DNA from 4 places in the Geobacillus sp. ZGt-1 genome. Region 3 is predicted to be linked to each of the others. Evidence: riboswitches for the same ligand, from Rfam matches in the RefSeq annotation. Region 3 holds a riboswitch; each other region holds the start of a gene.
What was found. A riboswitch is a leader RNA that binds a small molecule or an ion and turns the genes downstream of it on or off. The one in region 3 is predicted to bind S-adenosylmethionine.
Positions count from the first base shown of each region.

Region 1: linked by a shared signal. The riboswitch ahead of metK (methionine adenosyltransferase) and the one ahead of VU18_RS13095 (methionine ABC transporter ATP-binding protein) in region 3 are both predicted to bind S-adenosylmethionine.
Region 2: linked by a shared signal. The riboswitch ahead of VU18_RS05975 (hypothetical protein) and the one ahead of VU18_RS13095 (methionine ABC transporter ATP-binding protein) in region 3 are both predicted to bind S-adenosylmethionine.
Region 4: linked by a shared signal. The riboswitch ahead of mtnW (2,3-diketo-5-methylthiopentyl-1-phosphate enolase) and the one ahead of VU18_RS13095 (methionine ABC transporter ATP-binding protein) in region 3 are both predicted to bind S-adenosylmethionine.

Region 1 covers NZ_LDPD01000023.1:739,871-747,305, reverse strand. Annotated here, with positions in the region: gene pckA (phosphoenolpyruvate carboxykinase (ATP)) at 32-1,618, opposite strand; SAM riboswitch class I at 1,837-1,951, shown strand; gene metK (methionine adenosyltransferase) at 2,081-3,292, shown strand; gene VU18_RS12450 (gamma carbonic anhydrase family protein) at 3,315-3,863, opposite strand; gene VU18_RS12445 (tetraprenyl-beta-curcumene synthase family protein) at 4,202-5,311, shown strand; gene VU18_RS12440 (class I SAM-dependent methyltransferase) at 5,359-5,946, opposite strand; gene VU18_RS12435 (YtzC family protein) at 6,232-6,495, shown strand; gene VU18_RS12430 (hypothetical protein) at 6,514-6,678, shown strand; gene VU18_RS12425 (MFS transporter) at 6,889-7,435, shown strand, end outside.
Region 2 covers NZ_LDPD01000013.1:343,304-356,191, reverse strand. Annotated here, with positions in the region: gene VU18_RS06000 (response regulator transcription factor) at 45-1,526, opposite strand; gene hutG (formimidoylglutamase) at 1,531-2,499, opposite strand; gene VU18_RS05990 (PaaI family thioesterase) at 2,641-3,057, shown strand; partial or broken gene VU18_RS05985 (PaaI family thioesterase) at 3,413-3,914, opposite strand; gene VU18_RS05980 (VOC family protein) at 4,095-4,478, opposite strand; gene VU18_RS05975 (hypothetical protein) at 4,495-4,851, opposite strand; SAM riboswitch class I at 4,902-5,006, opposite strand; gene opp4A (oligopeptide ABC transporter substrate-binding protein) at 5,057-6,841, opposite strand; gene VU18_RS05965 (ABC transporter permease) at 6,855-7,763, opposite strand; gene opp4B (oligopeptide ABC transporter permease) at 7,785-8,753, opposite strand; partial or broken gene VU18_RS05955 (ATP-binding cassette domain-containing protein) at 8,772-9,239, opposite strand; partial or broken gene VU18_RS05950 (MIP/aquaporin family protein) at 9,235-9,828, opposite strand; gene VU18_RS05945 (sporulation protein) at 10,033-10,434, opposite strand; gene VU18_RS05940 (hypothetical protein) at 10,629-10,880, opposite strand; gene cspD (cold-shock protein CspD) at 11,201-11,401, shown strand; gene ltrA (group II intron reverse transcriptase/maturase) at 11,537-12,796, opposite strand.
Region 3 covers NZ_LDPD01000025.1:85,729-90,620, forward strand. Annotated here, with positions in the region: gene VU18_RS13085 (MetQ/NlpA family ABC transporter substrate-binding protein) at 110-961, opposite strand; gene VU18_RS13090 (methionine ABC transporter permease) at 977-1,645, opposite strand; gene VU18_RS13095 (methionine ABC transporter ATP-binding protein) at 1,635-2,663, opposite strand; SAM riboswitch class I at 2,751-2,860, opposite strand; gene VU18_RS13100 (hypothetical protein) at 2,934-3,281, opposite strand; gene VU18_RS13105 (thioredoxin family protein) at 3,427-3,744, opposite strand; gene VU18_RS13110 (toprim domain-containing protein) at 3,741-4,100, opposite strand; gene VU18_RS13115 (YusG family protein) at 4,199-4,435, opposite strand; gene gcvH (glycine cleavage system protein GcvH) at 4,511-4,892, opposite strand, start outside.
Region 4 covers NZ_LDPD01000012.1:65,673-71,476, reverse strand. Annotated here, with positions in the region: gene VU18_RS04045 (ZIP family metal transporter) at 1-312, shown strand, start outside; gene VU18_RS04040 (acireductone dioxygenase) at 359-901, opposite strand; gene VU18_RS04035 (methylthioribulose 1-phosphate dehydratase) at 936-1,568, opposite strand; gene mtnX (2-hydroxy-3-keto-5-methylthiopentenyl-1-phosphate phosphatase) at 1,565-2,227, opposite strand; gene mtnW (2,3-diketo-5-methylthiopentyl-1-phosphate enolase) at 2,224-3,465, opposite strand; SAM riboswitch class I at 3,537-3,645, opposite strand; gene VU18_RS04020 (pyridoxal phosphate-dependent aminotransferase) at 3,730-4,917, opposite strand; gene VU18_RS04015 (carbon-nitrogen family hydrolase) at 5,016-5,804, shown strand, end outside.

The DNA of each region.
Region 1 (7,435 bases), on a different contig from region 3:
ACAGGATGTTCCCTGTCCGGCCGGGTTCTTGTTACACGAGCGGTCCGCCGAGTTTTTCGATCGTCGGGTCGATATGGGCGAACTTTCGGAAGTTGGCGCGGAACTTTTGCGCCAGCTCTTTTGCTTTTTGTTCGTATGCTTGTTTGTCAGCCCATGTGTTTTGCGGCTGCAGGACGTCATCCGGCACGCCGGGGACGTGGGTTGGGATGGCGAGGCCGAAAATCGGGTCTTGCACCGTTTCGACGTTGTCCAGCTCCCCTTCGACGGCGGCTTGCACCATCGCCCGGGTGTAGGCGAGCTTCATGCGGCTGCCGACGCCGTACGGTCCCCCTGTCCAGCCGGTGTTGACCAAAAAGACGCGGACGTTGTGTTCGGCGATTTTTTGCCCGAGCATTTCCGCGTATTCGACGGCCGGGCGCGGCAAAAACGGTGCGCCAAAGCACGTTGAGAACGTTGCTTCCGGTTCGGTGACGCCGCGTTCGGTGCCGGCGAGTTTGCTTGTGTAGCCGCTTAAGAAATGGTACATCGCCTGTTCACGCGTCAGCTTGCTGATTGGCGGCAGGACGCCGAACGCATCAGCCGTCAAAAACACGATCGTGGACGGATGGCCGGCGACGCTTGGGTCGACGATGTTTTTGATCGCCTGAAGCGGGTAGGCGGCGCGCGTGTTTTCCGTCAGCGTGCCGTCGTCGTAATTCGGCACCCGCGTCGCGTCGTCGAGGACGACGTTTTCGAGCACCGCGCCGAAGCCGATGGCGTCAAAAATTTGCGGCTCTTTCTCGCGCGATAGGTTGATGCATTTCGCATAGCAGCCGCCTTCGATGTTGAAAATGCCGCGGTTTGACCAGCCGTGCTCATCATCGCCGATCAAGCGGCGGTTCGGGTCGGTCGAGAGCGTCGTTTTTCCCGTTCCCGACAAGCCGAAAAAGAGGGCGACGTCGCCTTCCTGGCCGACGTTGGCCGAGCAGTGCATCGGCAGGATGCCTTGTTCCGGCAGCAAATAGTTCATCACCGAGAAAATCGATTTTTTCATTTCGCCGGCATACTCGGTGCCGCCGATCAACACGGTGCGCCGTTCAAACGAGATGATGATGAACGCTTCCGAGCGCGTGCCGTCAACTTTCGGGTCGGCTTTAAAGTTCGGCGCGCAAATGACGGTGAATTGCGGCTCATGCGCGGCGAGCTCTGCGGCGCTCGGCCGAATGAACAGCTGATGGACGAACAAGTTGTGCCAGGCGAATTCGTTGACGACTTGAATCGGCAGCCGGTATTTCGGATCGGCGCCGGCAAAGCCTTTAAACACGAACAGTTCATCTTTCTTCATTAAATAGTCGAGCACTTTGTCGTACAGTTTATCAAACGTCTCCGGAGACATCGGCTGGTTGACCGCGCCCCAGTCGATCGTTTGCTTCGTTGACGGTTCTTCGACGATGTATTTGTCTTTCGGCGACCGCCCTGTGTACTTGCCGGTTGTCACCGCGACGGCTCCGGTGTGCGTCAGCCGTCCTTCGTTCCGTTGCAGGACTTTCTCAACGAGCTCGGCGACGGACAGTTGATGATGCACGTACGGTTTTTGCAGCAATAAATCAAGCTTATTCGTCATGTTTGCGATCCCCATATTCAAAACCTGCCTTCTTTTTGTAATCACTCTTGAAAATAGTATAACACATTTTTATTAATAGTCCATACTAATTGTGTGGGTTTTTCAAACTTTATTTTGCCCAATGTGTTGGTTTCCTTGAGGAAAGAATTTTCGCGGCTGGAAATGATAAAAAATGAATTTTGATAGTTGACTTTGCCGATTCCGTTGCGATAAGATAAGTCATTGAACGGATACTCTTATCCCGAGCCGGTGGAGGGACAGGCCCGATGAAGCCCAGCAACCGTCACAACTGTACATGTGTGAAATGGTGCTAACCTGTGGCAAGGCGCAGTCCTTGAACGATAAGAGTGAAAGGAAGCAATACGATTGCCATGACCTTTCCTCAGCCGTTACAGGAAAGGTTTTTTATATTGCGAAGGGAAAAAGGGAAATGAGTTCCGTGTCGCCACATTATGCCAAGAGGAGGAAACAAACCGAATGTCAGCCAAACGCCGCTTGTTTACTTCAGAGTCTGTGACGGAAGGACATCCGGATAAAATTTGCGACCAAATTTCTGACGCCATTTTGGATGCCATTTTGGAAAAAGATCCAAACGCCCGCGTCGCCTGCGAAACGAGCGTTACGACCGGGCTGGTGCTCGTGAGCGGGGAAATCACGACATCAACATACGTGGACATTCCGCGCATCGTCCGCGATACGGTCCGGGAGATCGGCTACACGCGCGCCAAATACGGATTTGACGCCGATACGTGCGCGGTGCTGACATCGATTGACGAACAATCGCCGGACATTGCGATGGGGGTGGACCGGGCGCTCGAGGCGCGCGAAGGTCAGATGACTGACGAGGAAATCGAAGCGATCGGCGCCGGCGACCAAGGATTGATGTTTGGGTTCGCCTGCAATGAGACGGAAGAATTGATGCCGATGCCGATTTCGCTTGCGCACCGCTTGGCGCGCCGATTGGCGGAAGTGCGCAAAACGGACGTCTTGCCGTACTTGCGGCCGGACGGGAAAACGCAAGTGACGATCGAATACGATGAAAACGGCAAACCGGTGCGCGTCGATACGATCGTCGTTTCCGCGCAGCACCATCCGGAAATTACGCAAGAGCAAATCCAGCGCGACATTAAAGAGCAGGTCATCAAGCCGGTCGTGCCCGCGGAGCTGCTTGATGAGAACACGAAATATTTCATCAACCCGACAGGACGGTTTGTCATCGGCGGTCCGCAAGGGGATGCTGGGTTGACGGGGCGCAAAATCATCGTCGATACGTACGGCGGCTACGCCCGCCACGGCGGTGGCGCGTTCTCGGGCAAAGATCCGACGAAAGTCGACCGCTCGGCGGCGTATGCGGCCCGCTATGTCGCGAAAAACATCGTCGCGGCAGGACTGGCCGACAAATGCGAAGTGCAGCTTGCCTACGCGATCGGCGTCGCCCGCCCAGTTTCGATTTCGATCGATACGTTCGGCACCGGCAAAGTGTCGGAAGACATTTTGATTGAAGTCGTGCGCAACAACTTCGATCTCCGCCCGGCGGGCATCATCAAAATGCTCGACCTTCGCCGCCCGATTTACAAACAGACGGCTGCTTACGGCCATTTTGGGCGTACGGACATCGACCTGCCGTGGGAGCGCACCGACAAAGCCGCCTTGTTGAAAGAACAAGCGCTGGCGTTGGCGGACAAGTGATGAAAGAAAAAGAGCTGCCTGATCACGGCAGCTCTTTTTTGTCGGCGCACGATGTCCGCTGTTGCTGCAGCGCTTTGTAATACTGCCCTTTCTCGACATATTCGCGGCGGATGCGCTCCATTTCGCGGATATCGTCTTCCGTCAGTTCGCGGACGACTTTCGCCGGCCGGCCGAGGGCGAGCGTGTTGGGCGGAATTTTTTTGCCCGGCGGCACTAAACTGCCGGCGCCGATAAACGCGCCTTCCCCGATTTCCGCGCGGTCCAAAATGATTGAGCCCATGCCGATGAGCGCGTTTTTGCGAACGATGGCGCTGTGCAAAATGACTTGATGGCCGACCGTCACCCCGTCCTCAATGATAAGCGGATTGTTTGGACTTTGATGCAAAATTGAGTTATCTTGAATATTGACCCGGTTGCCAATCACCGTTGGCGCCACATCGCCGCGAATGACGGTATTGAACCAAATGCTTGTCTCTTCGCCGATCACGACATCGCCGGTGATCGTCACATAGTCGGCGATAAAGGCGGAGGCGGCAATTTGCGGCGTTTTGCCTTTGTATGGGTAAATCATGGGCGTTCGTTCCTTTCTGTTGCAAAATCGATCGTTCACCATGTATTGTACAACGCTGCGTCCAAATCGCCAACGAAAGCGAGCGCGCCTAATCGGGATTGGTGAAAAACGTTTCGTTTCGCCCGATGAGTGGTTGGGATCGGGGAAGAAGATCCGATTTCACAAAGCTTCTCAACGTGAGAAGAACCGTTGTTGAGCGGCTTTTTCACTCCGTCGCCAACCCTTTTATGGTTTGCCCCGGCCGCATTGATGGCAATACTGGAAGACGAGATCGCAAGCTGTTCAGACGCGAAACGATTTTGGTTGCCGATAAGATGGAAATGCTAGGAGACGAGACCATGGTGTTTGCACCTGAGGTGAGCCGATTGAACATTCCGAAAAACCCCATCGCCTTGATGAAAATGGTGTATCGTGACGTGCTTCCGCTTGTCCACCGCGAGCTTGCCTATTGGCGGCGCCAGGCCGAGCGCATTCCCGACCCGGAATTGCGGCGCCAGGCGCTCGCAAGCATCGCTTCGAAAACGTTCCATTGCGAAGGCGGCTCCATTTTGGCGCTCTTGGCCGGAGAAAACATGGAGGATTGCATCCGCTTTATCGTTGCTTACCAGACGATCAGCGATTATTTGGATAATTTGTGCGACCGCAGCACCTCGCTCGATCCGCTCGACTTTCGCGCCTTGCACGATTCGATGCCGGACGCTTTGACGATCGGAGCAGAGCCGTCGAACTATTACCGCCATCGCCGCGAACAGGAAGACGGCGGCTATTTGCCGGCGCTTGTCCGCACGTGCCAAGAGGTGCTCGAGACGGTGCGCCATTATGAGACGATCGCCCCATTTTTGCATGAATTGGCCGGATATTATTGCGACTTGCAAGTGCATAAACATGTTGAAGCGAGCGAGCGGGTGCCGCGGCTGGAGAAATGGTTCGCGCAATACAAAGACGCCTTGCCGCCGATGGAGTGGTATGAGTTTTCCGCCTGCTCCGGTTCGACGCTCGGCATTTTCTGCCTCGTCGCCTATGCGTTTGGCGAATCGCTGCCGCCGGAGATGGCGAGACAAGTGCGCGACGGTTATTTTCCTTACATTCAAGGACTGCACATTTTGCTCGACTATTTGATCGATCAGGAGGAAGACCGGGACGGCGGCGATTTAAACTTTTGCTTTTACTATCCGAATGAAACGGTGATGCTTGAGCGGCTTTGCCATTTCATCGAAGAGGCCGACCGCCATGTTGGCGCCCTTCCGCACGGCGAGTTTCACCGCCTTATTCACCGAGGGCTTCTTGGATTGTATTTGTCGGATGCCAAGGTGAAAAAGCAGCGCGGGCTGCGCCGGCTGGCGCGCCGGCTCGTCCGCGCCGGCGGGGCGGCGTCGCAGTTTTTCTATTGGAACGGAAAAGCATACCGCTTTTGGCAGGAGCGGCAAAAACGGCTGTCCTTTTCATAAGGGCGGCCGTTTGCTTGTATTGGCAAAAGGGGCGGGATCCGATTGATTCAGGCGCCCTTATCCGCCCGGGTTTCGAGCGCGAGCAAAAACGGCGGGTTGTTTTGCCGATTGATGAATTCGTATTTCAAGGCATGGACGCGCCGTTGATCAAGAGAGCGGACGTAATCAAGGAGCGCGTCGCGTTCGCGCTTTCCTTCCGGATGGCCGTGGTAGACGACAAGAACGATGACGCCGCCCGGCTTCATGACGGAAAGCAACTGGCGGACCGCTTCGATCGTCGATTTCGGCTGGGTGACGATTTGCTTATTGCCGCCCGGCAAATAGCCGAGGTTGAACACCGCGCCGGCGATGCGCCCGTGTACATCGGCGGGAAGCGCCTCAAGCAGTTCACTATGGCTTCGCTCGAACAACGTCGCCCGCCCGCATAGCCCATGTTTCGCGAGGCGGGCGGAAGCGGCGGTGATGGCCTCAGACTGAATGTCAAAGCCGAACACATGGCCGAAATCCCCGACGCGTTGGGCCAAATACACGGTGTCGTGCCCGTTGCCGACGGTCGCGTCGACGGCGATGTCGCCTTCGTTGACTGCTTGATCAAGCAAAAAGCGGGCAAACGGCAAAATGTTCATCAAAGCCATCGGTTGGCCCCTCCTTGTGATCGTTTCATCGTTTACGTTGGCAGGCGTGGCGTTGCGCCAAAGTGTCGGATGCCATCGCTTTTCCCCTAAACTTTCCATCCTCTGCGCCGGCGTGACAGAAAACCTTGAGCTGACCGACATTGATCGAGCTGAACGAAGATCCTCACGTCGGCATTGTAACAAAAACTTCATGGAAAATCGACCGCTGCCAATCATTGGCGTGATACGGCCGGCCTATGCGGCGCATAGTAAACATGAGGGAATATCACGAAACGAGGTGAGCGCATGGCGACAAGACAATCCGTTGAGGAATTTTTGCAGCGGTGTGAAGATGTGATCCGCTACGCGAAAGAGCAATATACGGAAGCGCAAAAGCAGGAGCATTACAACATCACCGAATACACCAACGCCCAGCAGATGCTCGAGCAGACGGTCATCGATTTAGCGCACTTGGCGCGAAGCTGCAACGCCCAGCAGCGCGAGCAGCTGCATCGGATGCGGCTCCAACTGGAGCAATTGCAAAACGACATGATTTTGCTTGACCGCTGAAACGAGGAGGAACACGACATGAAGCGACGCTTGAAACAAACGAATCCGGAACAAAAAACACGCAACGGCCAAAACAATAACGATCTTGAGCTTGGTCAAGACTTTGACCCGGTGAAGCTGGCGAAAAAGCAATACGAGGAAACGGGCGGCCAACCGATCCGCTCCAAGCAGCGGAACGGGTGACGACAAGCCAAAGGGGCGGAAGCCGCTCCGTCTTGTTCTTCTTTTCGCGCAGGAGCCCCGCTTCAAAAGCCATTGTTTCCGTGGGGAGTTAGTTTGGCAAAAAAGTGGCGGACGCATCGGAACGCTCCGCCTTTTTGATTGCATTTTTTCCTGTTTTCCCCTACAATTATTTCGGAACTCAAAATAAAAGCCAGAAAAGGATGATGACCGATGCCCCGCGCTCTTTGGTGGCTGCTTGTCGGCATGGCGCTCAATGTGACAGGGGCGTCGTTTCTATGGCCGCTAAACACGATCTATTTGCACGAACAGCTCGGCCAGCCGCTCGCTGTCGCTGGTGTCGTGCTCATGCTCAACTCTGGGGGAAGCGTCATCGGCAGCTTGGCCGGCGGCTTTTTGTTTGACCGGATCGGCGGGTTTCGCGTTTTGTTGGCCGGAGCGATGTTGACGATAGCCGCGCTCGGCGGCTTAAGCGTTTGGCACGGTTGGCCGCATTATGCGGTGTTTTTGGCGTTTGTCGGCGTTGGCAGCGGCGTCGTCTTTCCGGCCGCGTCGGCGTACGCCGGGGCGATTTGGCCGGAAGGGGGGCGGCGGGCGTTCAACGCCTTGTATGTCGCGCAAAACATCGGCGTCGCCGTCGGGTCGGCGCTTGGCGGGCTTGTCGCTTCATATTCGTTCTCGCTCGTTTTTTTCGCCAATCTTTTGTTGTATGCCGCGTTTTTGTTTACGGTTGTGGCCGGGCTGCGCCGCGTTCCGCTCT
Region 2 (12,888 bases), on a different contig from region 3:
GCCCGCGATCCGGCAAGGCTGCGCTTTGCCACAGACAAAACCGCCTACCGCGGCGATGGCGGTTTCGGCCGTTGTTCGTCGCGGTAGGCGGTCGGCGTCTCATTCAGTTCGGCTTTGAAGACGCGCGTCAAATAATGGGCGGTGCGAAACCCGGTTTGTTCGGCGATTTCTTTGATCGACAAGTCCGTCTGCCGAAGCAGCCGCTTCGCTTCCTCAAGCCGCCGATTCGTCAGCCACTGGCGAAACGTCACGCCCCGCTTTTTCGACAACAAATGGCTGAAATACGCGGGACTGCGCCCGGCAGCGGCCGCGACCCGCTCAAGCGTGAGCGACGGATCGCGAAAATGCGCCTCCATATAGCGGAGGCCGCGCTCCACGGCGTCGACGCGCGCATCTTCCTCGGCCTGCTTGGCCTCATGGAACAACCGATATAAAAATAAAATCAATTCTTGAACGATACGATACAAGACGGGATTGTACAAAATGTCTTGAAAGATGCGCATATATTCGCGTTCGGTTCCGCCGCGGTCAAGGCCGTATGTTTTCATAAACCGGCGGATTTGTGCCAAGATGCTTGTCAGCCGCGTCCGCACCATCTCCGGACTCGGAAACGGCGGCGACCAATGGGAAAATTCGCGCTGCAGCCACCGTTTCACCGCTTCGTGGTCGAACCGCTCGAGCATCTCGATCCATTGCCGCTGCTCCTCGGGCGTCAAAAACGGATCGAGCTCACGCCACTGTTCGTATTCCGAAGCGGGAGCGATCACTTGGCGATAGCCAATGAAAAACGTCGTCTCGAGCAACCGGCGCGCCGCTTGGTATTGCGCGCGCGCCGTCCTCCGGCCCTCAGGCGGCATCACGACAACCGCGAGCGGCTCATGATGATCTTCCTCCCAATCGCGCAGCAGCTTCCACGCCTCTTCTTTCCCGTCGCCCGGCAAATCGGGAAGCAGGCAAACCGCCATACGGGTGAGCGGCAATACACGCGCCCGTCCGCGAAACGGGTAATCCATCAAGAAACGGATCACTTCTTGAGACAAAGCGGGCTGTTCCGCCTGCACAAGCCATACATGCGCGGAGGCCGCGGAAGGAAAATCGCAAAACAAGGAGCGGTAATCGTCGTGATGGACGTCCAATCCCGCCGGCAAGCCTGGGCGTCCCGGGGAACGCGACGCCGCCGCCCGCAGCGCCTGCTTCAGCCTGGCGGGCTCAAGCGGCTTGACAAGCAAATCGACGCATTGCCAGTCGATGGCTTGTTTCGCCCGCGCGAACGTCGCCTCGGCCGTTGCGGCAATCACCCGTTGGCAAAACAAGCGGACGTGGGCGGTCGCCTGCGGCCATCGTTCATACGGAATCATGTCGAGTTCGACGTACAACAGCTCCGGCGCCTCCCGCTCCAAGACGGCCATCATCTCCTCCACGGTGGCTGCCGTATACACCCGCTCAATCGGCAAGGAATACGCGGACACGAGCCAGCGGATCGCTTCCCGTTCTTTGTCATCCCGTTCGGCAATGACCAATTTCACGTTCTCACCGCCTTGGCTGCAAGCGTTGAAAATGAAGGAGCGCCTCCATGCAAAAGGCGGCCGCCAACGCCACCGTTTTTCCGCCTTCATCCCAGAGTGGATTGACTTCGCAAAGGTCGACGCTGATCGTTTTCGGATGGGAAACGATTCGGCGGATGAGCGCGCGCGCCAGAGACGGGGCGAGCCCAAACGGCGACGGCGCGCTCACCCCCGGCGCGGCGGCCGCGCTGATGGCGTCCATGCAAAAGGTGAGCATCACCGCATCATGATCGGCGGCAAATTTCTCAATTTGTTCATAGGCAGCCTCGATCGGCCCTGCGGTCAGCTCGTCTTCAAGCATGTACCGGCACCCATACGTCTCGGCGTCCGCAAACAGCGCTGCCGTGTTGCCGAGCCGCTGAATGCCAAGGCAGAAGTAGCTCACTCGATCGTCTTGATCCAATATTTGCCGAAACATCGTCCCGGACGTCGGGCCGTCATCGTACGGGCGCAAATCAAAATGGGCGTCGATGTTGATAATGCCAAGGCGGGCATCCGTCCCAAGCGCTTCCCGAACGCCCAAGTAATGGCCGTACGCCGTCTCATGGCCGCCGCCGATCACGATAGGCGCCATGTTGTGTTGCAGCAGGCGGGCGATGGCTTCGCCAAGTTCCGTCTGGCTTTGTTCGAGCCGTTCCTCAACGCAAACGACATCGCCTGCGTCATAGACAACGACCCCTTCCGGAAGATGCCAAGGCAGCCGGGCGAGCGCGGCTTTGACGGCAGCGGGCGCCTCTTTCGCCCCTTGGCGGCCTTGGTTGCGGCGCACGCCTTCGTCGCACGCAAACCCGATGAATGCCGCCGCTCGTTCCACCGTCTCCAATGGCTTGGACAAATCGAGCAGGCGAATGCGCTGATGAAGACGAAACGCCTGCTCATCGCTCACGCTGTCAATCCGTCCCGTCCAACGGCCGGCGTCTGGCGGTTGATACATGAGACCATCTCCTTTCCATCATCAGCTGCTTGTTTCTTTCGCCACAGCTTTGCCGTTCTCCTCCTCATGCACGCGAAAAGAGGAAATCGCCGCCGTTTGGCGAATAAAAAAACATGATTGACAACAGAAAGGGTGTTCCACATGAAGCCAATGACCAACTTGCACGCTGTCATCGCCGGTCAAAGCGCGCCGCCCCCATGCGACGAAACGCTCGGCGTCCGCCTGACGGAAGCCCGAGACGGCTATGCGAAAGGCGTATGGACAATCAGCGAATCGCTGCTCAACGGCAACGGGGTGATTATGGGCGGGTTCGTCGGGGCGGCGGCGGACATTCTCATGGCGTATGCAGTGACGACCTTGCTTCGCGATGACCAAATGCACGCCTCCATCAACTTGCAGACGACGTTTCACCGCCCAGCGGCGGCTGGAGAAGCCGAAATCGAGGCGCGGGTGGAAAAGTTCGGGAAAACCGTCGCCTATGTAACCGCCATCGTGCGGCAAAACGGCAAAGAGGTGGCGAGCGCCACGTCGTCGGTGCTGATCATGGACAAACCGTGAAGGTGATGGATCTCCAAAAGGCGTTTTTGCGCATGCTCGTTCTCCTTGGATTCGACGAGGCCAAACAGCAGCTGCTGTTGTTGTTTTGAAACGCATGGAAAGCGATGATCAGAGGAATCCGAGAAAACCGGTGAAAAACGATGATGTTCGCCAAATCGGTGGTTTTGTTGAAAAAGGAGAACCAATTTCACAAGGTTTCCCCACTTGAGAAGAGGCGTTGTCGAGTTGCCTTTTTCATGACATCATCAGTCCTCAATGGCGAAACGAGGTGAGGCGCAGCCGTTTTCGACCAGTTGCCAAGCGCCGGAGAAAGCGCTGTCAAAAACAGCCGCTCTCCGGCGCCTTTCGTTGCTTGTTACCCACGGACAAACGTTTTCGGCATTACGACGGCGACGACTTGCCCCGACGGCGACGACTTGCCCGCGGGCGCACAGTTCGCCGTTGGCGAACACTTCGGTGTCCACTTTCCATTTTTTCGGATGAATCTCCGTCACAGTGCCGACGGCGACAAGCGGCACTCCATGCGGCGTCGGCTTGACGAAATCGACGTGAAGCGACGCAGTAACAAAGCGCGGCGGCGTTTCCCCGCTCCCTGGTTCATGGCCGTTTTTCCGATGCAAGGCAAGCGCCGCTGAACCGGTGCCGTGGCAATCAATGAGCGAGGCGATCAGCCCGCCGTACACAAACCCTGGAATCGCCGTATGTTCCGGACGCGGCGTATACACCGTCACCGTTTTGTCGCCCCGCCACCCGGTGCGGAAATGGTGGCCTTGTTCATTCAGACGCCCGCAGCCGTAGCACCAGGCGAATTCATCAGGGTAGTCGTCTTGAATCGCGTGCACGATCATTTCTTCCACGTCATCCTCCCCCTCTCTTTTTCTAGTATACCATTGAATCGAGAAGACGACGACTCCTACATGGACGGTTGTTGTCTAGCGGCAGGCAAGGCCATACGAAGAAAAATGGAACGAAGCGCCAATCGCCAGACGGCAAATTCATAGGCGGCCCAAACAGCTGGCCGCCTAGCGTGACGCCATTTATCGAGCAGGCTCGTAAAACTCGATCCATTCGCCGTCGGGCCCGAGGAAGAACAAATATTTTGCTCCGTTCGGAAGTGTCGTTATTTCTTCCCACACAAGCGGCACACCGAGCGACTGAAGCCGTTCTTTCTCCTGCTCAATGCCTTCCACCGTAAACGCCACATGGTGCACTTTTCCTTCCGTCGGCAAATCCGGATTGTATCCTTCGATCAGCTCGACAATGATCGAGCCGCCAATCCCTAAAAACGCCAATTTCATCGTGCCGTTCGTATGAATCATTTCGTCGAGCAGCTCCAAGCCGACAACATTTTGATAAAACTCTTTCGATGCTTCGATGTCTTTCACTTGAATGCCGACATGTTCAAATTTTTTGACTGCCATTCGTCCCTCTTCCTTTCTATGACTCAGTTAACCATACTGCTTGTAAATACGGCGTCATCTGCATCGGGAAAATCCCTTTTTTCCCAAGCTCTGTCCATATGTAGCGGTCAAGGGCGTACGGTCCGTCCGCCTTCCATTCGTCCGCCTCACTGTTGGTCAACAACAACGAAAAGGCTGTTCCTTGCGCTTCCCCATACAAATGAACGTATCCGTCCCCACGGTCGACATGCACCGCCGCCTTAGGGTCAAACCGGATGAGCTCCGCCTGCACACAGCGCATGACACAAACGGCGAACGCTGCGGCAGGGAGATGAGCGGCCATGCAAGCGCGGAGCGAAACCGCCTCCTCCACTGTTTCTCCTTCACCTCCCATCGACAAAAACCCCCTTCGCCTCGGAATGATGCGAAAGGGGCCATGAGCCGTTCTTATCATCCAAAGCGAAACCGCTTTGCGGGTGTTAGCACCTTGCCTGCGGCAGGTTGCTGTGGGGTCATCAAGCCCGTTCTCTCGCCCACTCTTGATAAGACGTATGCAATTTATCTTCTATCTTATCATACATCATCAAAGGCAACAATCGTCATTGTTCGACTTCCGGTTGCTCGGACGTGACGCCGACATCTTTCCACGTCAGTTTCGAGCCCGGATCGACCGTGAAGTTGGCGACGCGGTTGTTGACGGCATAAATGGCCGAACGATACAACGTCGGGATGACCGGCACTTCTTCGTTCATCAGCTTTTGCCATTCACTGTAAATTTTCCGACGATATTCTTTGTCAAACGCCTGTTCGGAATGGCCTTTTTCCAACAGTTCATCGTTTTTCTCATTCACCCAGCGCGAGTAGTTGAACATGACGTTGCGGCCGTACAATCCGTACGGGTCGACGTCCGTTCCAGTTCCCCAAGCGGCGGCGTAGACATCCACTTTCGGATCGTCTTTTTCGACCATATCGTAGAAGGAGTTGAACTCCGCCAAGCGTCCGTCTACAAGCTGAACATCGAGGCCCACATCTTTCCAGCATTGCATATAAAATTTGGCCAGCGGTTCAGCGATGTCCCCACCGCTCATCGCCAAGAAGTTGATCTTGAATTTTTTGCCGTTTGGATCTTCGCGGAGGCCATCGCCATCCACATCTTTATATCCCGCTTCATCCAGCAATTGTTTCGCTTTTTCCGGATTGTACGTATATCCTTTGATGGAGCTGTCATGATAGCCCGGGAACGACGGCGGAATGAGCGTGTTCGCCGGGAAGCGCAAGCCATGATACAGGCGGTCAGCCACCTCTTGGTTGTTGATGGCATACGCCATCGCTTGGCGCAGTTTTTTGTTTTGGAATTTCGGATTGTCCATTACGTTTTCCTGCTTTTTCGCATCCCAATGGCCGAGTTTAAAGCCGATATAGTTGTACGCCAAATCCACTCTACCGATAAACTGAATGTTTTTCGTCCCTTTCGCGTTCAAATATTGGTCAGTCGGGAACTCAGCGACGTCAATTTCGCCTTTTTTCAGCGCTTGCAGGACGACTTGCGGGCTGACGACTTTCAAAATGACGCCTTCCAAGTTCGGTTTGCCAGCCCAGTAGTCATCATTGCGAACAAACTCTACCGACTCGCCCGGAACGATTTTCTTCACTTTAAACGGACCGAACCCGATCGGGTTTTTCCGGATTTTATCCGATTTCGCCAAGTCTTTGATCGGAATGTCTTTCAAGTAATGCTTCGGCAGCGGATACGCCCAAATGCCGGTCAACACCGACGGATTGGCCTGTTTCCATGTGATCGTCAACGTCTTTTTGTCGATGACTTTAATGCCGGAAATTTTATCCGCTTTGCCGCTGTGATATTCTTCCATCCCGACGATCCCTTGGATGAGCGCATCGCCATAGCGGACGCCGGTGTAATCTTTATGGCCGATGACCAAATACGCATACTCCAAGTCTTCAGCGGTCACCGGCTGGCCGTCATGCCAATTCACATTGTCTTTAATATGGATTGTCATCGTCTTTTTATCATCCGACAACTCATACGTGGCAGCCCCATCATTTGTAATTTCATAGTCACCGTTCGTCCGGAAAAGCGACTCGTCAAAAAATTGCAAAATCTCTGCGTCGGGCGCTCCGGTGTAGAATGCATAGCTGAGCGTCCCTTCAAACGGCGTATCGGACACAAGGCCGTATTTCAACACGCCGCCGTCGATGATTTTCCCGTCGTTTTTCACCGTCATCGGGAATTTGCTGATGTCTTCCTTCTGAGCCGCCGGTTTTTCGTTATTGTTGCCCTTTCCGCTCGTTGTGTCGGATTTGCCCGTGCACCCGGCGAGCACGAGCAAGAGCGCGGCGAGAGCCGCCAGCCATTTTCTCTTCACATTTTCTTCCCCCTTATCCTAGTCGTTGTCTTGCATCAGCCGCACGTTTCAGCGCTTGGCCGATGAAATTTATGCACAGCATCATCACTAAAATAAGCAATGACGCAGGCAACCAAACCCACCATTTGTTTTGCAAAACATCCGGGTTGGTCGCATAGCTGACCAACGTCCCTAAGCTCGGCGTGCTCTCCGGCAGCCCGAAGCCAAGATACGTGAGCCCGGACTCGATGCCGATGTTGCCCGCCAAATTTAACGTCAAATTGACGATAATGATCGAGCTGAGGTTGGGCAAAATTTGAAAAATAATGATTTTCCAATCTGGCGTGCCGAGCGTTTTTGACGCGCTGACATAATCCAGCTCGCGCTCGGCCAGCGTTTTGGCGCGGATCAGCCGGGCTTTGCCCGTCCACAAAAACGCGCTCATGATCAAAATGAACGTCAATACATTATATTTAGGCACAATGGCGACAAAAACAATAACGAGCATCAAAAACGGCAGAACGAGAATGAAATCGATGATGCGCATAATGACATTGTCAATCCAGCCGCCAAAATAGCCGGCCACCAATCCGACAATGAGGCCGATCGCCCCAGTGATGAGCGTAATGGCCAGCCCGATCGTAAACGAATTGCGGGCGCCGATGATGAGCTGGCCAAACACGTCGCGCCCCCCGTAGTCTGTGCCAAGCCAGTGTTCCGCTGACGGCGGAGAATAGATGGAAAGAAAATCCACTTTCACGATTTCCTCTTGATCCAAAAAGAGCGACACGCCATAGACGATCGACAAAAGGATTCCTAAAATGATGAGCGAACCAAGCGCGAGCCGATCCCGAGCCACCTCCCGCCACATGATCGAAAAGGCGGAAGGGCTTTTCTCGATGTTCGCTCCGGCCGGCGTTGGGCCGCTGATTTCCGCTTTCATGTCAGCTGCCTTCCTCCTTCCCTACTCAATCCGGATGCGCGGGTCGACCGCACTCAAAATGATGTCCGACAACAGCGTGCCCACCAGCGTCGCCAGGCCGGAAATCATGACGAGCGCCGTCACGACGCTGTAATCCCGCTGCATAATCGACTGCAAAAACAGCTGGCCAAGCCCCGGATAGCTGTAGATCGACTCCAAAAACACGGAACCGCCGACAAGCCCGGTGATCTCATACCCTAAAAACGCCGCGATCGGCAAAAACGAATTGCGCAAAATATGGCGCCAATAGATGTGCCGCTCCGGCACGCCTTTCGCCCGCGCCGTTTTCACGAAATCTTTCACTTTCGTATCGACGATTTCGCTGCGCAAATATTGAATCGTAACGACCGTGTTGATGAGCGCTCCCGACAACGCCGGAAGCATGAGATGGTTCAATTTGCTTAAATAGTAAGCGAGCGTCCCTTCCTCGACCTGAACGTCCACGCTGCCGCCGGTTGGAAACCAGCCAAGGTGAAAGCCGAAAATAAACAGCATGATCAAAGCAAAAATGAACAGCGGCGTGGCAAACCCGAGATAGCTGTAGCCGACGATCAGCTTATCAGCCCATGTATCTGTCCATCGCCCCGACACGATGCCAAGCGGAATGGCAATCAGGTACGTCAAAATTAAAATCGCCGCCGACAGCAACACCGTATTCCCGATCCGTCCGGCCAGCAGATCAGTGACCGGCTGCTGGTGGGTATAGGAAAGGCCGAGATCCCCTTGCAGCATGTTTTTCACCCAACGGATGTATTGAATATGTACCGGATCATTCAAGCCAAGTTTTTCCCGCATTTCCTCAAGCGTCTGCGGATCCATTTTCGGGTTGGCCGCCAGCTGCCCCGTCAGCGCGTCGCCCGGCATCGCCTTCGCCAGTAAGAAAATGAGGACGCTCAGCAAAAACAATTGCGGAATCATAATGAGGATTCGCCGTAAAATAAATTTCAGCATCTTCCCGTCTTCCCCTCTTTACGGAATGGCCACCGAGTGCGTCGGCGAAATCGGCTTGAGCGGGTGAGCCCGGCCGTTTGCATCAAAATAGCGGGAATACGACTGCTCATATTCTTTTTCCACTTCGCGGCGAAGCGCCTCCTGCCGGCCGCGTTCGCGCGGATCGGCGTTCGGAATGGCGGAGAGCAGCCGTTTCGTATAAATATGTTGAGGATTCGTAAAAATCTCCTCGCTCGTCCCTTCCTCCACGAGCCGGCCGCGGTACATAATGCCGATGCGGTCGCACATATGCCGGATGATCCCTAAATCATGGCTGATGAACAAATACGTCAGCCCGTACTCCTGCTGGATTTCTTTCATGAAATTCAACACTTGCGCCTGCACCGACACATCAAGCGCCGACACCGGCTCATCGGCGATGATGAGCTTCGGATTGAGCGTGAGCGCCCGCGCAATGCCGATGCGTTGGCGCTGTCCGCCGGAAAAAGTGGGCTAAGCGAGGTCCAAAGTCTCGGGCCGGATTAATGGCGTATCCCGTCGTACCGCCGAGCGACAGTCCAATCGCCACGATCAAAAAACCAACGATAAATGGATTGAGCCCATCAGCGAATTTGTTGGCGCCAATGGCCAAGATGGCCAAAACCAACACAAACGTTCCGATGATCTCGCTAAGCAAGTTGGCAGCCGTATTCGGCACTGCCGGACCCGTCGCAAACACGCCAAGCTTGACACCCGGGTCGTCTGTTTCCTTCCAATGCGGCCAATAGTGGAGATAGACGACGGCAGCCCCAACCATAGCGCCAAGTACTTGTGCCAACACATAGCCAGGGACATCTTTCCATGGAAAATCACCGCTTATGGCCAATGCCACTGTCAGCGCTGGATTGAGATGGGCGCCGCTATACCGGCCGACAGCGTATACGGCCACGGCCACCGCCAGCCCCCACCCCATCGTAATGACAATCCAGCCCGAATTGGCCGCATATGATTTCTTTAAATTGACCCCGGCGCACACACCAGCGCCGAAAATGATGAGCAGTGCCGTGCCGATGAATTCCCCTAAAAATGGCGACATTTGTTCTCTTCCCCCTTTTCATTCGTGATTTCCTCTGCTATTTCCTGCTTGGGCGGCCCCTCCGGAGGGTTAGCCGTTGGGTGGAAAAACAAAAACCCACACACTTCCCCGCTAAGCAACGAGGAATATGTGTGGGTCTCCGCTTCTCCACCACAACGTTATTAACTTGCTTTTAGCATATCATCTGTTGAAAACGCTGTCAACCTATTTCTTCGGCAAAATTTGCACGTAATCGAAGTCGAGCGTATCGACCGCGTCTTCGATATGAAGGCGGGTGATGAACCGGTACGACTGGCCGGGGCGCGATGGCGGCAAGGTTTCTGGAATCATGTAGGAAAACGGGATTTCCTTTTTCTCGCTCGGCTTGATCCAAAACGCTCCGGCCGCCGGAATGACGGCGACAATGGCATCCAGCTCCTTGCCGTTTTCGATTGTTTTTTGCACGAGCTCCACATCGAGCCGCTCGATCCTTTGTTCCACCGTTCCGCCGTAAATGTGGACGATCCCTTGAATCATTTCCCCCTGGCGCCATAACGATTTATTTAAGATCAAGTCGACGTGCGCCGACCCGACTCCGACTCTTGACATCATTTTGCGCAATAACACCGTAGTCACCTCTTTGTCTCTCTTGTCATATCATCATACGAAAAAACGAAGCCGCTTGTTTCAACGCGAGCCAAAAAATAAACAGACGATGCTGGCGCGGCACGTCTGCCCCTGGGAGAAACAGGGACGAATGCGGCTTGTTTTGTTACCGCTTACATTCGAGATTACCGCATTCGCCTTCCGCTGTCAATTGGTTATTCGTACACATTTTCGTTTTCGATAATGTAATCGATTCGAATGACCGGGACGTCCTGTTGCTCGACTTCCGCGACAATCAAGCCGACGCGGTCATTATAGATGCAAAACATATCCTGCCCTTTGCGAAACGCCGACTCTCCGTACGAAAGAACCATGTGGTAAATTTTATTGTCGCTGAAATAACGGCGGCTGACCCGGCTCCCTAACCGGACGATCACTTCTTTTCCCGCGATTTTTCCGCGGTACATCCGCTCTCCCCCTTTTTGTCGTTCCTATTCCAATGTATGGGCGTTGTGGCCCGCTCATGACTATTTTCTCCCCCAGCGGCCCGTTTTCCTTTTCAACGCATTGTTTTTCGGGCCGGCAAACAATTTTTTCGGAAATTTCCTTTCTTTTGCTTGACGCGGCCACCCGCGGTAGTGTATAGTAAAGTCATCATATAACAGAATATATTTCAGGCATTCAACATGAAGGTGCATCTTGGATGGCTGTGAAGTATATTTTGTTATTTGATAAAAATCTTGAGGTTAGCCGAACAGGCTAAAGGTATTAGGAGGAATTCAGTATTATGCAACGTGGTAAAGTAAAATGGTTTAACAACGAAAAAGGCTACGGTTTCATCGAAGTGGAAGGCGGTTCCGACGTATTCGTCCACTTCACGGCGATCCAAGGTGAAGGGTTCAAAACGTTAGAAGAAGGCCAAGAAGTTTCGTTTGAAATCGTCCAAGGAAACCGCGGACCGCAAGCAGCGAACGTTGTCAAATTATAAGACTTCGTTGACATAGACGAGAGAACGGGAGCGGAACGAGAGGCACCCTGCTTAAGCAGGAATCGAGTAGGAGAGGGTGACTAACCCTCGTCCTCTCACACCACCGTACGTACCGTTCGGTATACGGCGGTTCCATTAAGTCTGACGCAGAGATTCATATCGTTGATAAAGACTCTTCAGCCCTTGGCTCTCCCAATAGGAGTTGCCAAGGGCTTTATGCAGGATGGGACTGGCGGCCACTCTCCAATATTTCTTCCGAGTGTTTCCCCATTCATATGCTTTCTGCTTGGGCACTCCTAAACTTTGCAGTTTTCGGACTCTGGTTCTCGGAAGTTTCCACTCTTTCCATTGGCACATGCGCAGCCTTCGTCGAATCCATCCATCTAGTTCTTTGAACACACTTGGGGTCTCTGCTAGCGAAAAGTATCCACACCATCCCAGAATGTATTGATTGAGCTGTTCGATTCGTTCGGGCATGGGAATCGGTTTCGATCGGCTCGTCATGGTGCGTATCCTTTGCTTCATGCGCCGAATGCTTTCCTTTGCAATTCGGATTTTTGGCTCCTTACTTGGGGTGAAGCTAAAACCGAGGAATTTTCTCCTCCACGGACGATCCACTGCCGATTTGGTTTCGTTGACTTTCAGCCGGAGTTTCTTTTCGATGAATGCCGTGATCGATTTCATCACCCGTTCCCCGGCCTTCTTCGTCCTTACGTAGATATTGCAGTCATCCGCATACCGTACAAACTTGTGCCCTCGTTTTTCCAATTCTTTGTCCAGCTCATCCAGGAGAATGTTGGACAGGAGTGGACTGAGCGGCCCTCCTTGTGGAGTCCCCTCTTGTGTTTCCATGACCACCCCGTTGATCATGACCCCTGCCTGTAGATACTTCCGTATCAACTTTAGGAGGATTTTGTCTGGAATTCGTTTCGCTAATATCCCCATCAGTTTGTCATGGTTGACTCGATCAAAGAACTTTTCCAAGTCGATATCTACCACCCATGTATATCCTTCCTGAATATACTGCTTCGCCTTTTTCACCGCGTCGTGTCCTCTTCGACCGGGACGAAACCCGTAGCTGTGTTCCGAAAAGGATGGGTCAAAGATCGGCGTGAGCACTTGGGCGATGGCCTGTTGGATGAACCGGTCTGTCACGGTCGGGATTCCTAGTAACCTGACTCCTCCGTTCGGTTTCGGGATTTCGACCCGTCGGACCGGGCAAGGTTCGTAGGTCCCTTCTTCTAAAGCGTGCCGTATCGCGTCCCAATGTTCCACGAGGTGTCTTCGCAGGTCTTTGACGGACATTCCATCGGTTCCATGGGACCCTTTATTCTTTTCCACTTGTTTGAGTGCTCGCAGGAGATTCTCCCGTGACATTACCTGTTTCATCCACATTCCGATTCTTCCTCTCTACGTGAACGGTCCGTTCTATTTGTGCCATCTTCTTCTCCACCCTCTTGAGGTTCCCCATGGACTTCACCATTTCC
Region 3 (4,892 bases):
GGCCGCGGCGCCCTCGGATTCAGAATCGTTTTAACCTTTGCTGCTTTCTTTTCGTTTAAGGGGAGCGGCTTTTTGGGGACAAAAAAGAAACGGAAGCGAAACGCTCCCGTTATTGATTGTTTTCCGCCGCTGGAATGACGGCGCCGTGGTATTTTTCTTTAATGAAATCTTGGATTTCTTTCGATTGCAGCACTTCGACAAGCGTTTTGATTTCTTTCCGGTTTTCATCGCCTTTGCGCACCGCAATAATGTTCACATACGGATTGTTTTTCGGCGACTCAACGGCGATCGGGTCTTTCGCCGGGTCCAAACCGGCGTCAAGCGCATAGTTGGCGTTGATCAGCACCGCATCGCCTTCGCCGTTTTTGTAAATTTGCGGCAGAAGCCCGGCGTCGACATCGGCCTTAAATTTTAAATGCTTTGGATTTTCGATGATGTCATTGACTGTCGCTTTCGTTTTATCGACGCCCGGTTTCAATTTAATGAGCCCTTTTTCTTGCAGCATCGATAAAATGCGGCCATGGTCGGCGACCGAGTTGCTCATGATGATCGTCGCGCCGTCCGGCAGTTCTTCAATGCTTTTGTATTTTTTCGAGTATAAGCCGATCGGCTCGATATGAATGCCGCCGGCGTTGACGAAATCATAGCCGTACTCTTTCTTTTGCGATTCCAAATACGGAATGTGTTGGAAATAGTTTGCGTCGATTTGCTTCTCAGCCAGCGCTTTGTTCGGCAAGATGTAATCTTGGAACGTAATGATCTCCAAGTCGATGCCTTTTTTCTTCAAAATCGGTTTCGCTTTTTCCAAAATTTCCGCATGCGGCACGTTCGACGCACCGACTTTCAACTTCACCAATTTGCCGTCTTTGCCGCCTTCCGCGCTGTCGTTATTGTTGCCGCCGCATGCCGCCAAAGCGAGCACGAGAATGGCGGCGAGCAACACACCCAACCATTTCTTCATCAGTTGTTTCCCCCTTTATCGTTTATCGATTTTCGAAGTGACAAAGTCACCGATCAGCTGAATGATAAATACAATGACCAACACCAATACGGTTGCGACAAATGTCACATCGTTATGGTTGCGCTGGAACCCTTCCAAATACGCCAAGTTCCCAAGCCCGCCGGCGCCGATGGCTCCAGCCATCGCTGTATAGCTGACGAGCGACACCGCCGTCACCGTAATGCCGGAGACAAGCGCCGGCAATGACTCCGGCAGCAGCACTTTCCAAATGATCGTCCACGTTGAGGCGCCCATCGCTTGGGCTGCTTCGATGACGCCTTTATCAATTTCGCGAAGAGCGATTTCGACCATGCGGGCGTAAAACGGCGCGGCCCCAATGACCAAAGCCGGCAGCGCCGCATTGGCGCCAAGCATCGTCCCGACGAGCCATGTTGTAAACGGAATGAGCAAAATGATCAAAATAATAAACGGAATAGAGCGGAAAATGTTCACAAACGCCGCAACCACGGTATTGACAAACCGGTTTTCCCATAGGTTGCCCTTCGCTGTCAAAAATAGAAGCAAGCCAAGAACGATTCCGAGGACGAAAGTGGCCGCCACCGCCACTCCCGTCATATACAGCGTCTCGACCGTCGCCGCCCACACCGTCTCCCATTGCACGTTCGGCAGGAGGTTAGCGAGCATCGTGAATCACCTCCACCGCCACCTGCTGGCGTTGAATATAGTCAAGCGCCCGGTCGATTTCATCCCTCGCCCCGTCGAGGTGCACAAACAGCACCCCATAGGCGCCTTGATGGGTTTGCGAAATTTTCCCTTGCAAAATGTTGACATCGACGGCAAATTGCCGCACGACCTGGCTGATGAGCGGCTTTCCGGCTGCCGCGCCGACGAACGTCAGCTGCGCGATCAGCCCGCTCGGGTATTGGCCAAACAAATGGGAAATCGCCTCTTCCGTCTCCTCGGGCTCGATCAGCTGCTTGACGAACCGTTTCGTAATCGGCTGCTGCGGGTTGCGGAACACATGCAACACTTCGCCTTGCTCGACGATTCGGCCGCTTTCCATCACCGCAACGCGGTCGCAAATTTTGCGGATGACGTGCATTTCATGGGTGATCAGCACAATCGTCAGCCCGAGACGCTTGTTGATGTCAACGAGCAAGTCCAAAATCGCATCGGTCGTCTGCGGGTCCAACGCCGATGTCGCCTCGTCGCACAGCAAGACTTTCGGGTTGTTGGCGAGCGCCCGGGCGATGCCGACCCGCTGCTTTTGCCCGCCGCTCAGCTGCGACGGGTAGGCATCCTCGCGCCCGGAAAGGCCGACAAGCTCGATCAATTCATCCACCCGCTTGTTCCGCTCCTCTTTCGGGACGCCGGCAATTTCAAGCGGAAAGGCAATGTTTTCCCTGACTGTGCGAGACCAAAGCAAGTTGAAATGCTGGAAAATCATCCCGATTTCTTGGCGCGCCTTGCGCAGCTCCCGCCCTTTCACGCGCGTCATATCGCGCCCGGCGACGACCACCCGGCCGCTCGTCGGCTTCTCGAGCCCATTGAGCAAGCGGATGAGCGTACTTTTCCCAGCGCCGCTGTAGCCGATAATGCCGAAAATTTCTCCTTCGCGAATCTCAAGCGACACATTGTCGACGGCTGTGACCGAACCGTTGGCCGCTTGATAGATTTTCGTCACTTGTTCGAGTGTAATCATCGTTTCACCTTCCTCCCCAAGCGGCAGAGCGCAAAAAGAAAACCTTTCTGCCCGCAGAGAACAGAAAGGTATTGTGCACCATTCCGTCTCTTATCTCTCAAAGCAGGCCGCTTTGTGTGAATTGGCACCATTTCAGCACATGCGCTGACGGTTGCCGGGCTTCATTGGGCACATCCCTCCACCTCTCTTGATAAGAGCGCAACAATCGCCTATTCAATTGACTACGAATGTGATTGTATCATTGTCTGTCGAAGCGTGTCAACATCTTTTTTATCCGACGTCCCGATAAGGCTTAGCCAAATGGAGGAGCGACTCAAGCAGCAACAGATGACGAAAGCTTCCCGATACATGCACTTCGCGCAGCCGGACGAGCTGCTGCAGCTTCAGTTCGCCGTTCAGCAGGGACGCGAGCGCCTCTTTGGAACCGCGCACCGTCAATGTTTTCCGTTCATCGTTTTCCATCCCTCTAGCGGCTGATTCCTTGCCGATCAACAGCAAGGCGGTTTCGTCATCGCTTTCAAACCGAACATACAGCTGCTCATCCGGCAAAATCGGCACCAAATGGCGCAACACTTGCATCCGTTCCACGAACTGCCCAACTAATTCACGCATTTCCATGGATATCCCCTCCCCCATTTTTATTTTTTCACTTCCACCTGAAGAGGAGAAATCCTTTACAAAAATCTCGACAACCCGTTGACGAACGAGCGCCGTTTTTGTCATTTCCCAAGAAATGTGTCAAACAGCGTCAAAAAAAGGCGAATCATCGGGACGGCAAGCAGGCTTGAATCACTTCGTACAAATACGGAACGGAATGAAAGGCATACCACTTGCCTGCGACCGTTCCGTCCCTAAAAAGAAGCAGGCAAGGAACGCTTTCAATTTTCCACGCAACGGCCTGCTCAGGGATATAGTTGATGTCCGTTTCGTAAAACGGCAGCGCCGGAAACAACTGCTCCACCACCGTGAGCATCCGCCGCGCCAGCTGGCACGTGCCGCACAGCGGGGTATACAAGTAAAGGGCCAGAAGCGGCTCGACTTCCACCACTCGCATGACATCGTTTCGGTCGATCGCTTTCACTCGCCTCTTCCCCTCATGAGCGATTCGATGCGGACGTCGAAACGAGCGCGCAACAGCACTTGCGCCAAGTGCCAAGGCGGAGCGGCCGCCACTTCGCGATACGCCCGGTCAATGTAAAGATGCTCCGCCTCTGGAAACATGCGGCGAAACTGCCGGCGCAATTTTTCTCCCGCCTCATCGGCATCGGCCAAGACGTATACATCGCATCCTTCCAGCTCATCGGCCAGCTCCTCAAGGCGCGCATCACTGATCGTGCCGTTTGTGCAGACGATGACGACTGGTTCGTTCAGCACCGCCGCCACTTTTTGCTTGTCTGATCGCCCTTCGACGATGATCACTTTTTCCACGCGTCGCATGTCCGACCCACCTAACTTCAAATGAGGATACTATTATTGTATGTCTTGCGCCGGCCAAATGTTGAAAATGAAAAGCAACGGCCATCCACCGTTGCCTTTCAACACCAGCCCGCTTCCCCGTCGCAATCGACATATTTTTGGTCCGGCTCAACGGTAGCGGTCACCTGTTTGTAAATTCTTCCGTTTTGTTCGGTATACCCCTTTTTCAACGGGACGGCCGCCGGAAGCGGAAGGCGCCCGATGAGCTCTCCTTCCTCGTACAACTCCAGCGAGCGGCCGTTCAGTTTGCCGATGATCCGGTCCGTGACATCTATGCGCGTCGTTTGCAGCGCCATCGCGAGCACCCCTTTTTTCAATCAAATTCCGGTATGTATAGAGTGCCCGAATCGAAGCGAAGATTGCAGGAACGTTTATCCTTCGTTGATCATCGCCTCGTATTGTTCCGCCGTCAACAAATTGTCGATTTCGCTCAAATCATTCGGTTTGACGACGATCATCCACGCTTTGTCATACGGCGATTCGTTCACGTACTCCGGATGGTCATTTAACGCCTCATTCACTTCAACGACCGTGCCGCTGATCGGCGCATACAATTCCGAGACCGTTTTCACCGATTCAACGCTGCCGAACGGCTCGTTCGCCGTAACCTCTGCGCCGACTTCCGGCAGCTCGACAAAGACGATGTCGCCAAGCTCTGATTGGGCGTAATCCGTAATGCCGATGCGCACGTTCTCTCCTTCCACGCGCACCCACTCATGCTCCTTTGTATAGCGAAGTTCTTTCGGCGTGTTC
Region 4 (5,804 bases), on a different contig from region 3:
TTGCAAAACGCGCCGGAAGGATTTTTGGTCGCCTTGTTTTTAGTCAATCAGCAGATTGGCCGCTTTAAAGCGTTTGTCATTGCCACGTTAACCGGCGCGGTCGAAATTGTGACGTCTTTGCTCGGCTTTTATTTAACCTCTCTCTTCCGCGGCCTCGTTCCATACGGGTTGGCGTTTGCCGCCGGGGCGATGCTGTTTATCATTTACAAAGAGCTCATTCCCGAAAGCCATGGCGATGGAAATGAACGGACATCGACGTACGCGTTTATTGTCGGCATTTTGTTTATGATTTTTCTAACACAATCGTTTTAACGAAAACAACCCCGCTGCCTGTATATAAGCAGCGGGGCGTTCATTGTTATTGGACGGCTTCCTCTTTTTCTTCATATGGATGAGCGACCCAGCCGGACGGGTCGATAAACAAGCGCACCGCAACGACCCGACGGTCATCCATGAGCGTAAAGTAATGCGGATTCCCTTCCGGCACGGAAATGACGTCGCCGGCTTCAAGCTCTACATCAAAATAGCCGGTTTCTTTGTCGCCTTTGATGATGAAAATGCCATGGCCGGCCGTAATGGCGCGCACTTCATCTTCCGTATGGATGTGCACTTGTTCAAATTTTTTCAGCAACTCATCCAAGTTCGGCGTCGCGTCGGACAGAGCGACGATATCCCACGTTTTGTAGCCGCGGCGCGCCGCTAAATCTTCAATTTCGTCTTTGAACGTCGCTAAAATTTCATTTTTTTCTTCATCTGTCAGAACATATTTATCGCGCAAATGCTCCGGCAGTTTCGTGATGTCCCAATGTTCATACAACACCCCTTGACTGTTCAAAAACGCGCGCACATTGTCTTCTCCTTCAATCACTTGGCCCGTTTTTCTCACTTTGATGACTGCCATTGTTCACATCCTCCTTTGGAAAAATGTATATGGATTAGCCAACCGGCAGGCCGGCCCGCTGCAAAAGCAGCCGCTTCACCTGCCAGCGGAACAAAAACTCCCATGCCTCCAAATGTTTTTTCGCTTCAAACGCTGTACGCCCCCAGACCGTGATGCCATGGTTTTGGATCAACACGGCGCCGGCGTCGCCATGGATATAGTTCGCAAACTCCCGAGCGAGCGTTGGAATGTCGGCGTAATTGTCAATGATCGGGATGCGCACGGCGGCATTTTCTTCCCAAATGCCGAACGCCTTGATGATTTCCTGGCCGGAAAAGACCGCTTCCCCGTTTTGCGCATACAGTTCAGAAATCAAATTGTTGTCCACGGTATGAACGTGCAAGACGCAACCGGCGTTTGTGCGGCTGTAAATTTCCACATGCAGCAGCGTCTCCGCTGATGGCTTTAAATGTGTTTTCTCCGCTGGTCGGCCGGCAGCGTCAACGAGCAAGAAGTCCTCATCCGTTTGCTTCCGCTTATCCTTGCCGCTCGCTGTCACCAAAAACGTCAACGGGTCGTCCGTCACTTTGATCGACAAATTGCCGCTTGTTGCGAAAAACCAATCGCGGGCGGCGAGCTCGGCTTTCACTTCCGCAAGCTCGTTCCACTTTTTCACGACAATGCTCATACGATCACCTCCATTCGCTGCAACGCATCCATCACGTCAAAAAACGTCGCAAATGGCGCGTGCGGCAGGTCAAGCTCTTGACATTTTTCAAGCAGAAAATCGCGCGCCAGCACATAGTCGGCTTGCCTGGCCACCGCCAAGTCGGTGATCGAATCGCCGATGACGACGTGATACCCGTCCGGGCGGGCAAGCCTGCGCAATAGCGACGGCTTGCAGCAGCCGCAGCCGTTTTGGCACCGGCTGTCACATGCATGCGGCCATGTGATGCGGATCGTCTCACCGCTGAAATCGGAGCCGTTGCAAAAAATGCGCTCCGGTTCAATGAGCCCTTCAAGCAGCGGATAGACGAAAAAGTCGATGCCGCCGCTCACGATATAGAGCGGGATGCTTTGCTCTTTTGTCCATGCGACAAACTCGCGGAACCCTTCGCGCAAGCGGGCGGTGCTAAGCAAAAAGTCAACAATCTCCCCTTTCAGCGCTGACGGAAGAAGCGAAAACATTTTTCCGACGCCTTCCTGAACGGAGATGCGCTGGGCGAGAATGTCGTCCTTTAGCGTCTCCCACTCCGGCGGGGCGAACTGTTTCATAATCGCGATGATGTTGTCGTTTTCCGTGATCGTGCCGTCAAAATCGCAAAAAAGAACGAGTTGTTTCGTCATGCTTCCACCTCAATAGCGCCCCAGCGGTCGATCGCCTTTTGCAGCGCCTCGTTGTCTTTCGCCGCTTCACGAAGCGGACGGCCGACCAGCGCTGCGTCGATGGCGGCGCGAAACGCCTTTCCGCCGCCGATCGCCCCGTCCGGGTGGCCGTGGATGCCGCCGCCGGCGTTGACGACGCTGTCAAGGCCAAAATCGCGGACAAGGAGCGGCACCAAGCCCGGATGGATGCCGGCCGATGGCACTGGAAACGCCCGGGCAAACGGCTCTTGTTCATCGGTCAGCGCCCGGGCGATGCCAAGCGCCTGCTCGCGCTCCAAGGCGACGCTGCCGTACGGCGACGGGAACAGGACAAAGTCGGCGCCGGCGAGCCGCAAAAGCTTTCCAAGCCAAAGCGAAGGAGCCACCCCATAAAACTCCGACGGCGTAACAGCGCCGCTGAACGCCGGGTGAGCCATAATCGGCACCGCAATCTCCTCATCCTCGCGCAACGCCTGCAACACGTCAAGCCCATAAGCGAAGACGTTAAACAACAGCACATCAGCGCCAAGCTCGGCGGCTCGTTTCGCTTTGTCCTTTAACGCAAACGTTTTGCCGGTCAAGTTGACGGCATACAACGTCCGCTTGCCTGTTTGTTCGTACACTTCCTGAAGCGCCGCCTTGCCCTCGGTGATCCGCTTTTCAAACGGAAGAAGTTCGCTGTCAAACAAAATTTCATCGTCTTTGACCAGGTCAACGCCGCCGAGCGCCTGTTTTTTCAATTCCGACGTCAAGTACGCCAAATCGCGGCCGATCATGCCTTTAAAAATGCTCATCAACAGTGGGCGGTTATGCACCCCGACTCGGTCGCGAATGCCGTCGATGCCAAAGCGCGGCCCAGGAAACTGTCGCTTCCATTCATCCGGAAACTCTAAATCAAGCAGCCGCACTTCACCGTCGAGCGACAGCTTGCCGAACGTCGTGACCAACAATGCCGGCAAATCGGCGCTGAAGTTGACTGTCGGGTAGGCGATTTTGACGATCGCCCGCTTCAGCCGCTTGCCGAAATAGGCGTTTACCCGCTCGCTTTCGCCAAGCTCTTCAATAGCGACGACTTCCCCTTTATGTTTGCGAAGCTGCTCCTGCTCCAACGCCGGCAAGTCGGTCCATGTGCCGACTGTCAAGCCGAGCGCGATCCCTTCCGCCTTTTTCCGAATGTCTGTTTCATCATGAAGCAAATACGTTGCCATCACTGCACTCATCGTTCATCCCTCTCAATCTCGAAATAAAAACGCCTCTTCATAAGAAGAGGCGTCACTCATCCATGGCGCTCTTCTTATCTCTCAGCGTTTCCGCTGCAAGAATTAGCACCGTGCTTGGCGCGCGCCAAGCCGGTTGCCGGGCTTCATTGGGCTCGTCCCTCCGCCTGCTCTTGATAAGAAAGCCTGCTCGTTTATGCACTTGTCAAACAATTGGCAAATTTACTTTGAATTATGACATCGCCGATTGGCGTTGTCAATCATTTTTCAAAAATTTTTTTCGAACAATCCAAGGCGGCCGATCCGCTCCGCTGCTTCGCGAAGCCGCGCTTCATCGGTCAAGAGGCCGACGCGCACATACCCTTCGCCGTGCTCGCCGAACCCGATGCCTGGGGCGACGGCGACATGCGCCCGCTCAAGCAGCATGTCGGCAAACTCAGCGGATGATATGCCTTTTGGCAGCGGAAGCCAGGCGAAAAACGACCCATATGGCGCCGGCGCTTCCCAACCGATCTCGCAGAGCGCAGCGATGAACGCATTGCGGCGCGCCTCATACAATGCGACCAACTCCGTGACACAATCTTGCGGACCAAGGAGCGCCGCGGCGGCCGCTTCTTGGATGGCGCCGAACAAGCTGACATACAAATGATCCTGCAAAAGCTCAAGCGCCCGAATGATCCGCTCGTTGCCGACGGCAAACGCCACACGCCAGCCGGCCATATTGTATGTTTTCGAAAACGTATAAATTTCGACGCCGACGTCTTTCGCCCCATCGGCTTCCAGGAAGCTGACCGGTTTCCGGCCGTCAAAGCCGATCGCCCCATAAGCGAAATCGTGCACGACGGCAATGCCGTGCTTGGCGGCAAACGCCACCGTCTCCGCGAAAAATTCCTTTGTCGCCGTCGCACCGGTCGGATTGTTCGGATAGTTTAAAAACATGAGCTTCGCTCGGTCGGCGACCGACTCCGGAATGGCTTCGTAATCCGGTAAGAATCCGTTTTCCGAAGAAAGCGGCATCATCTCCATCCGCGCGCGGGCAAGCGCGATCCCCGACCAATAGTCCGGATAGCCCGGGTCCGGGACAAGCACCACATCGCCCGGGTTGACGAGGCAAAGCGGCAGCTCGACAAGCCCGGCTTTGCCGCCGAACAAGATGGCGACCTCGCGGGCCGGGTCGATCGTCACCCCGTACTCGCGCGCGTAAAACGCCGCTACGGCTTCTTTCAAAAACGAGTAGCCTTGAAACGGCGAATATTTATGGTATTTTGGGTTCGCGGCTGCCTTCTGCATCGCTTCGACAATGTGCGCCGGCGTCGGCTGATCCGGATTGCCCTGCCCTAAGTTGATCACATCATAACCCGCCTTGATCTTCGCACCGACTTTCGCCACGAGCGAGGCGAAAAACTGCTTCGGCAGCTGTTCAAGCAGTTCGGAAAAGGGAAATTCGATCGTCATCGTCCACACCTTCTCAAAAATTCTTGAAATTCTAGTGCAACATCATATATCGTTAAAAGCAAAATGTAAAGAAAAATTTTTTTCCGAGGTGAACGCTCATGACGATCCGCATCGCCTGCCTGCAGCTTGACATTGCATTTGGCGATCCAGCAAAAAACGAACAGCAAGCCGAACAGGCCGTGGAATCCGCTGCCAAAGACGGCGCTGACATCATCGTGCTGCCAGAGTTATGGACGACCGGCTACGATTTGACGCGCCTGGATGAAATTGCCGACGAAGGCGCCGAACGGGCGAAGGCGCTCGCTTCCCGATTGGCGCAAACGTACGGCGTCCATTTCGTCGCTGGTTCGGTCGCCAAAAAAACAGCCGCCGGCGTGACAAACACGATGATCGTGGCCGACCGCCATGGCCAAATCGTCGGCGAATACAGCAAACTCCATCTGTTCCAATTAATGGATGAACATTTGTATTTGCAGCCGGGAAGCAGCTTAGGCTTGTTTTCGCTCGACGGGCTTGCATGCGCCGGGGTCATTTGCTATGACATCCGCTTTCCGGAGTGGATTCGCGCCCATGCGTTGGCCGGAGCGGAAGTGCTGTTTGTCGTCGCCGAATGGCCGCTTCCCCGCCTGCACCATTGGCGGACGCTCTTGATGGCGCGGGCGATTGAAAACCAATGCTACGTCGTCGCCTGCAACCGGGCTGGCCGCGACCCGAACAACGTCTTTGCCGGCCATTCGCTCGTCATCGACCCATGGGGCGAAGTGATCGCCGAGGCGGACGAGAAGCCGGGCATTCTCTCGGCCGACATCGATCCCGCACTCGTTGCGGACGTCCGCGCACGCATCCCGGTGTTTGCCGACCGCCGGCCGCACGACTACGAAGCGGCA